Regions from separate parts of the Herminiimonas aquatilis genome, predicted to be linked through region 1. Evidence: predicted binding sites of a transcription regulator. Region 1 holds the regulator's gene; the other holds the start of a gene.

What was found. Region 1 encodes sigma-54, which starts transcription at its own class of promoters, with help from an activator protein. Its sites were predicted from a motif close to TGGCANGNAANCTGCTTT; they were not measured.
Region 2: ACFQO0_RS04240 (nitrate/nitrite transporter) is a predicted target of sigma-54. The motif match lies at 4,827-4,844, and genes of this name have one in related genera.

What each region holds. Positions count from the first base shown of each region.
Region 1 covers NZ_JBHTCC010000001.1:1,752,571-1,759,066, forward strand. The annotation lists gene ACFQO0_RS08160 (pilus assembly protein) at 1-2,723, shown strand, start outside; gene ACFQO0_RS08165 (hypothetical protein) at 2,768-3,400, opposite strand; gene hpf (ribosome hibernation-promoting factor, HPF/YfiA family) at 3,526-3,882, opposite strand; gene ACFQO0_RS08175 (RNA polymerase factor sigma-54) at 3,978-5,450, opposite strand; gene lptB (LPS export ABC transporter ATP-binding protein) at 5,472-6,212, opposite strand; gene lptA (lipopolysaccharide transport periplasmic protein LptA) at 6,214-6,496, opposite strand, start outside.
Region 2 covers NZ_JBHTCC010000001.1:923,356-929,851, forward strand. The annotation lists gene ACFQO0_RS04225 (nitrate reductase) at 1-1,716, opposite strand, end outside; gene nirD (nitrite reductase small subunit NirD) at 1,713-2,066, opposite strand; gene nirB (nitrite reductase large subunit NirB) at 2,169-4,607, opposite strand; gene ACFQO0_RS04240 (nitrate/nitrite transporter) at 4,881-6,095, shown strand; gene ACFQO0_RS04245 (protein kinase domain-containing protein) at 6,150-6,496, shown strand, end outside.

The DNA of each region.
Region 1 (6,496 bases):
CCAAGGATAAATGGTATAAAAAATTGTTTTCGATCAATCCGAATAACGGCACTCCACTGCGCTCTGCATTGAGTCGCGTGGGGCGTTTGTATGCCGGACAGAAGCCTGTCGGTACTGCAGATCCTATGCAATATTCCTGTCAACAAAATTTTGCATTACTGACGACAGATGGCTACTGGAATACCGATTCAAATTCAGACGTTAAGGGTCTTGATGGTTCTGCCGTCGGTAATCTGGATGGGGGTAGTACCGCACGCCCTCTGTATGAAGGTCCTACGGCTAGTTCAAATAGCCTGGCGGATACGGCAAAATATTATTACGACACCGATTTACGTAACAGCTCACTTGCCAATTGTAATGGTGCGTTAGGGGTCGATGTCTGCACGGATAATGTATTCGTCAGTGGCACCGATAATAATGTTAAACAGCACATGACGACCTTCACCTTGGGTTTAGGTGTTGATGGGACACTTTCTTATACTAGCGACTACAAAACTGCGACATCAGGCGATTTCTACGATATCACCAACGGCACGGGAACTTCCGTTACTAATTGGTCGGTGCCGTCGGCTGACAATGAAACTGCAATCGATGATTTGTGGCACGCTGCGGTCAACGGACAGGGTACATATTTTAGCGCCAAGGATCCGGCGCAGTTGACCAGCGGTTTGAACGGAGCGCTTGCTGCGATCAGCTCCAAATTGGGCGCTGGATCTGCAGCTGCCACGAGTACTCTGAATCCTGTTGCCAATGACAATTTTGCCTACGTTGCGAGTTATACCACCGTGAAATGGCAGGGCAATCTTGAAGCACGCACAATCAACCTGAGTACTGGGGACGTGAGCGAATCTCCCTCCTGGTGCGTTGAAAATACAGTCGCTGGAACTTGTGCCTCACCAGGGACAATAACGCAATCAACCGACGGTAGTAGCAATGCTTATTATTGCGTTACGCCTGATGCAACGGCGGACACGTGTACGAACGGGACGCTAGAAGGAGGCAGTTGCAAAGTTGAAATGGCAATAGCATGTACTGGGACGATGCGCTCCTTGGTAGGATCGTCCAGCGATGGCCGCAATATTAAAATGGTCGGGACCGCTGGTACTCTCGTTGACTTTATTTACGACAATTTATCGACGACGCAAAAAACCTATTTCACTGCTTCTGGATTGAGCCAATGGGCGGATCTTTCTGCAGATCAAAAGACGCTTGCAGCAGGTTCAAGCATGATTTCCTACCTGCGCGGACAGACCAGATTTGAAATGGACCGCACCAGCAATGCCGCCGAAGATAGGCTGTATCGATATCGCGAAGCGACATTAGGTGATGCAATCGAGTCGCAACCTGCATTCGTTGGCAAACCGTATTTTAGTTATGCCGACACAGGTTACGCTGCCTATATCACTGCCAAGGCTTCTCGCCCAAAAACGGTTTATATGGGAACCAACGATGGCATGCTGCATGCATTTAATGCTGTAGATGGAACAGAACGATGGGCTTTTGTCCCTACATTGGTGATCCCGAATCTCTGGCATCTTGCAGATAAGAATTATGGAAGTCAGCACAGGAATTATGTAAATGGCAGGCCGATCATCGCGGATGTTTATAACCCGGCGACATCTGCTTGGCGGACCATCTTGGTAGCCGGTTTGAATGGCGGCGGCAGAGGATATTACGCACTCGATATTACCGACCCTACCACGCCGATTTTGCTATGGGAAATTGATTCCACGAATGAGGCCAATCTGGGATATAGCTATGGCTACCCAGTTGTGACGAAAAAGGCAGACGGCACTTGGGTTGTTTTGTTCACATCTGGCTATAACAACACCAGTCCAGGAAATGGTGAGGGTTATTTGTATGTGCGGAATGCTCTTACTGGTGCTCACATATCACGGATAGGTATTGGCGTTGATCCGGATGTCGATGATCCTGCTATTACGCCGAGCGGATTGGCTAAGATAGCAAACTATGCTAACGATCCGGCGCGCAACAATACGTCTTTGTATGTTTATGGCGGCGACCTTTCGGGTAACGTGTGGCGTTTCGATATCAATACCAATACAGTATTGAAATTTGCAGTTTTGAAGGATCCGTCTGGTGCTAGGCAACCCGTTACGGCGGCGCCTGAGTTAGGTGTCGCTTACGGTAAGCGATTGGTTTTTGTTGGGACCGGAAAGTATCTAGAGAAAAGCGATCTGGAAAATACGCAGAGACAAACCTTGTATGCAATAAAGGATAACAATGCGACCACTACTCTGGTGAATCCACGGCTATCGCTAGTGCAACAAACTATTACGACCTCAGGATCCACCCGCACTGCATCGCAAAATGAAATTGATTTCAGGCTTGATTCAGGATGGTTTATCGACTTGCCGGATACGGGGGAGCGTATTCATGTGGAACCTATACTTGATTCTGGTCTCTTGATTGCGCCTTCTACCGTGCCATCCAATACGGTATGTTCACCGGGCGGGTATGGTTGGCTTAACTACTTTAATTACCTGAATGGAAATAATGGCGACGGCATTGTTTCGGAAAAATTCAATGCCCCGATTGTCGGTGTAAATTATTACTACACTCCTGACGGGGAACGACATGTTTCAGTGGTTACCTCAGATCATCCGACGCCTGACCAACCTACAAACAAGTTGCCTAAGCCGCCTAACGCCTTGTCATTTCAAGGTAAGCGCGTAATTTGGCGCGAATTTATACCAGACTGATTTTTAATGTAGATTGATCGGCGGCCCTACGTGGGCCGCCTTTTTTATTTTCCTGCTGGCTCGTCTTGCTTATCTGTGTTTTTCCACACTTCGATGCGTATTTCACTAGGCACGGCGATGCCGGAAATTTGGGCTGCTGCAAAAGTCATTGTTTTAAAAGCAGTGGTAATCAACAGCAGTTTTTCACTGTCAGCAATATCGCCAGGGATGAATACTTCGTCTACCGTTCCCACATTACTGATGCGCAAAGTCATTATGAGTGGCTCAGGCAATCCTGCGATATCGGGCAAGAAAAAATCTGCAGGTAGGTCATTGATGACTTGTGGTTTCTGGCTTAATTCATCCGATTTGAAATAGTAGGATTGAAAGGGTAGTTGTGCACCGATCGGAATTTCAGCCAACGAGGGCGCCGCCGGTAACGATGGTATTTCTGGCTGTATCAGATTGTGGACGTTTTGACTTTTAGTGGCTATGCGCTGAGGCGCATGATCTAATTTTTCACTCAGTAAACGGACAACCACCCCTGTCGTCTCACTGCTATTTTTATTGTTAGTCTCAGCAAATTCAGCGAGCGAGTAAAGAATAAAAGCATGTCCTGAAAGGGTCAAAATCAGCGCGATAGCTGAAATTGGCTTGGCGAGAGAAGAGGGAAAATACTTTTTGCGATGGTCATGCATCCAGTCATTTTATATTGATGTTTAGCGATTTTTAATCGATTTCTGTAGAGCTTTGACATTAAAAAAGGGCGCAATCTGCGCCCTTCATTTTTAGTGACTGATTTTCTCAGCCTGATGATTTCCCGTTAAGGGGTGACAGCAGCGTCGGATTCATCCGGCAATCGTTTGATTGCATCATGTTGATGATCTTGCTGCTTGGTTTTGTATTTGATGACTTGTCGATCGAGCTTGTCGACCAGTGAGTCAATCGCCGCATACAAATTGTCGGCAATACTTTCCGCATGCAGATCCTTGCCTCTCACGCGCAAGTTGATTTCTGCTTTCTGGCGTTTTTCTTTTTCCGGAAGATTGTCTACAGTCAGGATGACTGCAATGTCGATAACGTGATCGAAGTGACGTTTGATACGCTCCAGTTTTCCTTGTACATATTCGCGGATTGCTGGGGTTAATTCGAGGTGATGTCCACTGATTGTGAGATTCATACAGTGCTCCTATGATAATTCACTGGAGGTTCAAGCGCCTTGTTACCTGGCCACAAGAACACAGCAAGGTATAACAAAAACTACTAAGGACAGTTCTACAACGATTTGCGCAAATTGACTGGGGGAATTTTCAAGGCTTCACGGTATTTTGCAACGGTACGTCGCGCCACAACCATACCCTGTTCCGCCAGCATTTCTGCGATTTTGCTATCAGAGAATGGGATTTTCGGGTCTTCAGCTCCTATCAATTGTTTGATCAGTGCCCGTATCGCAGTGGAGGATGCTTCGCCGCCTGTTTCCGTTGCGACATGGCTGCCGAAAAAGTACTTCAGTTCGAACATTCCATGCGGTGTGAGCATGTACTTTTGCGTCGTTACACGAGAAATAGTGCTCTCGTGTAGACCTAGTGTATCAGCTATTTCACGCAACACAAGTGGGCGCATCGCGACAGCGCCATGTGAGAAAAAGTTGCGTTGTCGTTCTACTATCGCCTGTGATACGCGCAGGATAGTGTCGAAGCGCTGACGCATATTTTTGATCAACCATTTGGCTTCTTGCAGTTGCGATCCGAGCGATCCATCGCCCTTGCTTTGCTTCAAAATATTGGCGTACATGCTGTTGACGCGCAAGCGTGGCATGACGTCGTGATTGAGCATGACTTGCCAGCCGTTGCGTGTGCGTTTGACGATCACATCAGGCACCACATAATCGGAAGAGCCGCTTGCGAAAATCGCTCCTGGGTGTGGATTGCATTGTTTGATGATGACTTGTGCTTCGCGCAAATCTTCGTCGTCGCAATCGAGGGCCTTGCGCAGTTTGTTGAAGTCGCGTTGCGCAAATAGAGTGAGATGATTTTCAACAATCGCGAGCGCCATGCGGCGCGTGACCATTGCAACTTTCGGCATGCGTTTGATTTGCAGTGCCAGGCATTCAGAGGCATTGCGCGCACCCACACCAGGCGGATCGAAGCTTTGCAACAGGTTCAATGCAATCTGCAATTCTTCCAGTTCTATTTCCAGCTCTTCCGGCAGGCGCGCGTGGATTTCTTCCAGTTCTTCTTCCAGATAGCCGTTGTCGTTCAATGCATCGATGATCAATTCAAGCAACGCACGATCACGCGTCTCGCGCACAGTTACGCGCATCTGTTCCAGCAGGTGCTCACGCAATGTTGTTTCGTGTGCTTCCAGCTGCGGGCGGGCGTCATCATCTTCCGGTGCTTTCGATGTACGTGCGACATCGTCAAAACTCCATTCGGCATCGCCGTTGGATGATTCGGGTGCGTCTGATGGCGTATCGAAACTGGCTTCGCTTTCCGGGACTTGCGCATTGGCCTCTATGCTTGCGCCTTCCGGTGTGGTTCCGGTAGAGCCGATGGCGCCATCGGCCAGCAAGCGGATCGCGTGATCCAGCGGATCGTCGGTGCGCTCCAGCAGTGGATTGTCTGCGAGAATTTGTTCCAACTCCTGATGCAGTTCCAGCGTGGACAATTGCAGCAGACGGATTGATTGCTGCAATTGCGGCGTGAGTGCCAGATGTTGCGAAACGCGTAGCTGCAGGGATTGCTTCATAGAGTTATCTAGCTTCCGGCATCACATGCGGAAGTGTTCGCCGAGGTAAACCCGGCGCACCGATTCGTTGGCGATAATCTCGTCAGGGCTGCCGCTGGCGAGCACTGCACCTTGATTGATGATGTAGGCACGATCGCAGATGCCGAGTGTCTCGCGCACATTGTGATCGGTGATCAGTACGCCTATGCCGCGCTCTTTGAGGAAGCGCACAATACGTTGAATTTCAATTACTGCTATCGGATCAACGCCGGCAAACGGTTCATCCAGCAAAACGAAACGTGGATTGGTTGCCAGTGCGCGCGCAATCTCGACGCGACGACGTTCGCCACCGGACAAAGACATCGCTTGATTTTCACGCAGCTTCTCGATTTGCAGGTCAGCCAGCAAAGTATCGAGACGTTGTTCGATCTGCGGCTTGCTCAAGGATTTGCCATTGAGGCGCTGTAGTTCGAGCACGGCGCGAATATTATCCTCGACGCTCAGCTTGCGGAATACCGACGCTTCTTGCGGAAGATAGGACAAACCCAGCTGCGCGCGTTTGTGTATGGGCTGGCGCGAGATATTGACACCATCCAGTTCGATGCTGCCGGCATCCGACGGTACCAAGCCGACGATCATGTAAAACGACGTAGTTTTGCCGGCGCCGTTAGGGCCCAGCAGGCCAATCACTTCACCGCTCTCGACTTGCAAGGCGACGTCACGTACAACCTGACGCGCGCCATAGCTTTTTTGCAGTCCGCTGACTATCAACTTGCTCGACATCTTAAGGGGCCTTTGTTGTATCGGCACGCGGCTGGATGATGGCCTTGATGCGTCCTGCACCTGGCTTGCTGTCGCCCCCGCTAGTGTTATGCACGGTGAAAAATTCAGCGCGTGTATCGTAGGAAATATACTCGCCGTTGACTTCATCGGTAGTCTTGCCATTTTCCAGGCGACGCATACGAGCCTTGGAATACAGTTTCATGATTTCATTCTTGTCGTCGTATTCGATGCGCTCGGCCTGGCCTTCTATCCATTGGTCGGGACCGCCGTCACGTTTTTGACGG
Region 2 (6,496 bases), 830 kb from region 1:
CCACTGTTGCGGACCCTGCTCCTCCAAAAGCTTGAAACTCAAACCGGTAATATCGAGATCGCGACCGCGTGTCGATTCACGATGTTCATTCCAGATTTCTTCCGTAGTTTCAAACGGGAAGATAGACGATGTTTTACCAAGCGCGCCTTCCAGCCTGCGAGCAAAATCGACCGCGATTTCCCAATCGTGTCTGGTTTCGGCCAGCTTGGGCAAGACAGATTTGAAGCGCGTAATGCGGCGCTCGGAATTGGTAACCGTGCCTTCTTTTTCGCTCCACGTTGATGCCGGCAACAACACATCCGCGTAGTCGCAGCTTGCCGTCGTTTTGTAGGCTTCCTGCACGATCACCAGCTCAGCATTGCGCAAGGCTTCGCGGATCATCGCCTGCTCGGGCATCGATTGCGCCGGATTGGTACAGACGATCCAGATGATCTTGATCTCACCGGTACGCACTGCTTCAAACATTTCCACAGCGCTTTTTCCAGGTGTCGCAGGCACATCGGCCACACCCCATAATTTTGCGATTTCTGCACGATGCTGCGGATTCGCCAGATCGCGATGCGCCGACAGCATGGTGGCGAGGCCGCCCACTTCACGTCCACCCATCGCGTTCGGTTGGCCGGTCAGTGACAGCGGTCCCGCGCCGGGCTTGCCGATTTGATGCGTGGCCAGATGCAGGTTGATCAGAGCAGCATTTTTTGCGGTGCCGGATGAGGATTGATTCAAACCCTGGCAATACATGGATAACGATGCTTTCGACTTGCCGAACATGCGCGCAGCCTGCATCAAGTCTTCTTCCTTGATGCCGCAGATATCGGCAACGAATTGTGGCGTGTACTCGCGCACCGTTTGCTTCAGTTCGGCAAAACCTTCGGTATGCGCCGCGATGTAATCGAGATCGACCAGGTCTTCCCACAAACAGATATGCAGCATGCCGTTGAACAGCGCGACGTCAGTTCCCGGCAAAATCGGCAGGAACAAATCTGCCTCGCGTGCGGTGTCGGTACGGCGCGGATCCGCGACGATCACTTTCAACAGTGGATTAGCCTTGCGTGCATCTTCGATACGGCGATAGAGAATCGGATGTGCATAAGCCGTATTCGAGCCGACGATAAAAATGACTTGCGCCTGATCGATATCGTCATAGCAAGGCGGCGGCGCATCAGCGCCCAGCGTCTGCTTGTAACCGGCGACTGCACTCGACATGCACAAACGTGAATTGGTATCGACGTTATTGGTGCCGATCAAGCCTTTCGCTAGCTTGTTGAATACGTAGTAATCCTCGGTGAGTAATTGACCTGACAAATAGAAACCTACGCTGTCGGGGCCGTGATCACGGATCGTTGATGCAAATTTATTGACGATGAAATCCATCGTCGTCGCCCACGACGTGCGCTCACGTTCGTCAGTACGAGCCAGACGCATTTCCGGATACAGCGCACGCGACTGCTGTTGCAATGCCGGACGCGCGGTTAAATGCAAGGTGCTGCCCTTGGTGCACAAACGACCGAAATTGGCCGGATGGTCCGGATCGCCGCGCACGGCGATCACCTTCTCTCCATCACTTTGGATCAGGACACCGCAGCCCACGCCGCAATAACAGCAGGTGGCTTTGGTTTCGGTCGAAGGTGCTGCAACTGCAGATGCAATAGGTGATGCAATTGCAGCAGTAGTTGCAGAATCAGGCCGGGCAGCAGAAAGCAGTGATTCACTCATGCAGCAGCAGCCTCGCTGACCGGCGCATTCAATTCCACTACGTCGAGATAGACATCGCCGCTTTCCACCTTGACGCTGAATGTCCGCGTACAACCTTCATCCGGCGCCGCTGCGCAGCCATTGTCCAGGCCTATGCTCCAGTTGTGCAACGGGCAGGCGACGCGCTCGCCGAATACGATGCCTTGCGACAGAGGTCCGCCCTTGTGCGGGCAGCGATCCAGCAAGGCAAATACCTTGTCTTCGCTATTGCGGAAAATGGCGACGTTCGGCTTGTCTGCGCGATTGACGACGCGGGAACCGAGGACTGGAATGTCCGTTACCTTGCAGATGACTTTCCATTGGTTTGACATACATGACCTTGATAAAAATTGTTATAGATGTTGTGTGCCGCGGTGGTGTGCTGCACATTGATCGGGCTGGGTACTCGCACTTGAGTGCGAGTACCCTCCTGATTAAATCGACAATGGCTCGAACTGACGCGTATCGACCATCGCTTTCTCAGGCTCGTGCCACGGATCGGATTCGCCTTCCAGAGAGAACAGCAAGCGTTCGTATAAAGCCTTGCGATTCTCTGCATCCTCGATCACTTTCTGCTTCGCATGATCCAGACCCACACGAGCCAGGTAATGCACGGTCCGTTCCAGGTACCAGCCTTCTTCGCGATACAACTGCAGGAAGGCACCCGCATATTCCAGCACTTCTTCATGCGTTTTCAGTTTGACAAAGAATTCGGCGACTTCCGTCTTGATGCCACCGTTACCGCCGACATAGAGTTCCCAGCCGGAATCGACACCGATAATGCCGACGTCCTTGATGCCGGATTCTGCGCAGTTACGCGGGCAACCCGACACTGCCAGCTTGACCTTGTGCGGCGCATACATGCGGGCCAGTTGGCGCTCAAGTTGCTGCCCCATCTTGGTCGAATCCTGCGTACCGAAGCGGCACCATTCGGAACCGACGCAAGTCTTCACTGTACGCAAACCTTTGGCATAAGCAAGGCCGGATGGCATGCCGAGATCGTGCCAGACTTCACGCAAGTCTTCTTTTTTCACACCCAGCAAATCGATACGCTGACCGCCTGTAACCTTGACGGTAGGGATCTTGAACTTGTCGACCACATCAGCGATACGGCGCAATTCTGACGAGTTTGTTTCGCCGCCCCACATGCGTGGAATCACAGAGAAAGTACCGTCCTTTTGAATGTTCGCATGCGCGCGTTCGTTGATGTAACGCGATTGCGGATCATCCTTGGCTTCACGCGGCCAGGTCGAGATCAAGTAATAGTTGATACCCGGACGGCAGCTGGAGCAACCGTTAGGCGTGCGCCAGTTCATCTTTTGCTGCACTTCTGCGACCGACAACATCTTGTCTTTCTTGATCGCGTCGCGCACTTCCTGATGGGTGTGATCGGTGCAGCCGCACATCGGCTTGGCTTTGCTCGACACCGAGTAATCGCCACCGGCAGTTGCCATGATGATTTGCTCGACCAAGCCAGTACACGATCCGCACGATGCGGATGCCTTGGTATGTTTGCGCACGTCTTCGATCGTGAACAGACCTTTTTCCTTGATGGCCGTCACGATAGTGCCCTTGCAGACGCCGTTACAGCCGCAAACCTCTGCGCTATCCGGCATTGCAGCCGCCTTGCTGAAACCTTCGTGACCGGTATCGCCCGGACGCATGGTATTGGCTTCGCCGAACATCAGCGAATCGCGGATTTCGCTGATGTCCTTGCCTTCGCGCAACAGGCTGAAGTACCAGCTGCCATCAACGGTATCGCCATATAGACAGGCACCTACCAGTTTGTCGTCTTTCAAAACCAGTTTCTTGTACACGCCGCCGATAGGATCGGACAACATGATTTCTTCCGTGCCTTCGCCGCCGAGAAATTCACCGGCAGAGAATAAATCAATGCCGGTTACTTTCAATTTGGTTGACGTAACCGAACCTTGATAACGGCCGATGCCGAAGTTGGCCAGATGGTTGGCACAGACTTTTGCCATTTCAAACAGTGGCGCAACCAGACCGTATGCAGTGCCGCGATGGTTGACGCATTCGCCAACTGAATACACTTTCGGATCGTAGGTTTGCATCGTGTCGTTGACGACGATACCGCGATTGCAATAGATGCCGGTTTCTTCCGCGAGCTGCGTATTCGGGCGTATGCCGACCGCCATCACAACCAGTTGTGCCGGAATTTCTGTACCGTCGGTAAAGCGCAATGCCTTGACGCGGCCATTTTCGTCGCCGATGACCTCTTGCGTATTTTTACCAAGCAGGAAATTGAGACCGCGATCTTCCAGCGACTTTTGCAGCATCTTGCCGGCGACATTGTCGAGCTGACGCTCCATCAGCGTCTCCGGCAGATGCACCACCGTGACATTCATGCCGCGCAGTTTCAAACCATTTGCAGCTTCCAGACCCAAGAGGCCGCCACCGATGACAACTGCATCGGTATGCACTTTGGCCGCTTCGATCATCGCTTTGGTATCGTAAATGTCGCGATAGGAAATCACCCCTTCCAGATCCTTGCCGGGAATCGGCAGCATGAAAGGATTGGAACCGGTCGCCAGCAACAGGCGATCGTATTCTGCGGTAGTGCCGTCATCTGCAATCACCACGCGCTTAACGCGATCGATCTTGACGATCTTCTTACCCAGATGCAGCTTGATGTCGTTTTCGACATACCAGTCGACATCATTCAACATGATGTCCTGGATGGTTTGCTCGCCGGCCAACACCGGGGACAGCAAAATACGGTTGTAATTGGCATAAGGCTCGGCGCCAAATACCGTGATGTCATATAAGTCGGGTGCAATCTTGCGTAGTTCTTCCAAAGTACGCACGCCTGCCATACCGTTACCGACCATGACCAGTTTCATTTTTTTCATCGCTGCATCCCACAGATTTGTTGTTCGCGAATTCAAATAAGCAAAACAGATGCCAGTTTTACTTTTTGTGCACTTTTGTCAAAAAACGCTATTTCCGCACCAATAGGAAGTAATTTGCGCACTCAACAAGTGCAATTCGAAATTTATTTGGTGCGGCAGCAATATCCCTTTTCCATGAGCATGAAGCGCGCCCATTCGTGGACCGTGCCTGCACTAAAGTGGCATAACACTTGCATATTTGTCGCGCACTACTGTCTAACTCAGCGAGATCTCATGCAAAAATCGTCATTCTGGAAAGCGGGCCACACACCGACCCTGCTTGCTTCATTCTTTTACTTCGACCTGAGTTTCATGGTCTGGGTCATCCTCGGCCCACTTGCCGTTCAGATCGCTGGTGACCTGGCACTGACGCCGTCGCAAAAAGGCTTGATGGTTGCCACGCCGCTATTGTCAGGCGCCTTGTTGCGCATCGTCATGGGCGTACTGGTCGATCACTTAAAACCGAAAAAAGCCGGCATCATCGGGCAGGTCATCGTCATGAGCGGCATGTTGTGGGCATGGCTGGGGGATTTGAATTCTTATCACACGATGCTGGCATTCGGCGTGATCCTCGGTTTCGCCGGCGCTGCGTTTGCCGTCGCACTGCCGTTGGCTTCGCGCTGGTATCCGCCGGAACATCAAGGTACGGCGCTCGGCATCGCCGGTGCGGGCAACTCCGGCACCGCTTTCGCGGCATTGTTTGCGCCGACACTGGCCATCATCTTCGGCTGGCAAAACGTGTTCGGCCTGTGCCTGATCCCGCTCGGTATTGCCTTCATCGTCTATCTGGTATTCACCCGCGATGCGCCTAATGCACCGCCAGCAAAATCGCTGGTTGAATATCTGCATGTATTGAAAGACAAGGATGCCTGGTGGTTCATGTTCTTCTATAGCGTAACCTTCGGCGGCTTCTCCGGACTGGCGTCATCGCTGACGATTTACTTCAATGGTCAATACGGCTTGTCACCAGTGACCGCCGGATACTTCACCGCAGCATGCGTGTTTGCGGGATCTGCCGTGCGTCCATTGGGCGGCCGTCTCGCCGACCGTATCGGCGGCATCAAGACCTTGTCGATGATGTATATGCTGGCCGCAACCTTCATGCTGGTCGCCAGCTTCGGTTTATCATCGGCGATGGCTGCTGTCGCCATCTTCGTACTTGCGATGCTGGCGCTGGGAGTCGGCAATGGCGCGGTATTTCAGTTGGTGCCGCAACGCTTTCGCAAGGAGATCGGCGTGATGACAGGGCTGGTCGGCATGGCGGGCGGTATAGGTGGTTTCTACCTGGCGTCCAGTCTTGGGTATTCCAAGCAATTGACCGGCAGCTATCAAGGTGGCTTGATTGTGTTCGCTGCCTTGGCCATCGTTGCCTTGCTCGGTTTGTCGGCAGTGAAGAATCGCTGGCGTACAACCTGGGGCAGTGCTGCCATGACCAACGCAAAAATTTAAACCGCAATCACGAAACTACAGGCTCGTCATGTTTGCATATCTGCCATACCCACCATGCCACTGAAACTTGCGGCGGGTTATGCCACCCGCGCAGGGCTACGCGCGCGCAATGAAGATTTTGTCGGCATGGTCATGCCCGACGAACCTGAATTGTCGAGCAAGGGCATGATCGCGGCCATCGCCGACGGCGTATCCGGCAACGAGGGTGGACGTGAGGCATCCGAGTACACGATACGCGGCTTGCTCAGCGATTACTACGCAACCTCCGATACATGGCCAGTCACGCAATCACTGGATCGCGTACTCAAGGCGATCAACAGCTGGGTCCAGCATCAGGGCTCCATACGTGCAGAACTGGCCGGCATGGCGACGACGCTGACGTCGCTGGTATTGCGCGGCAA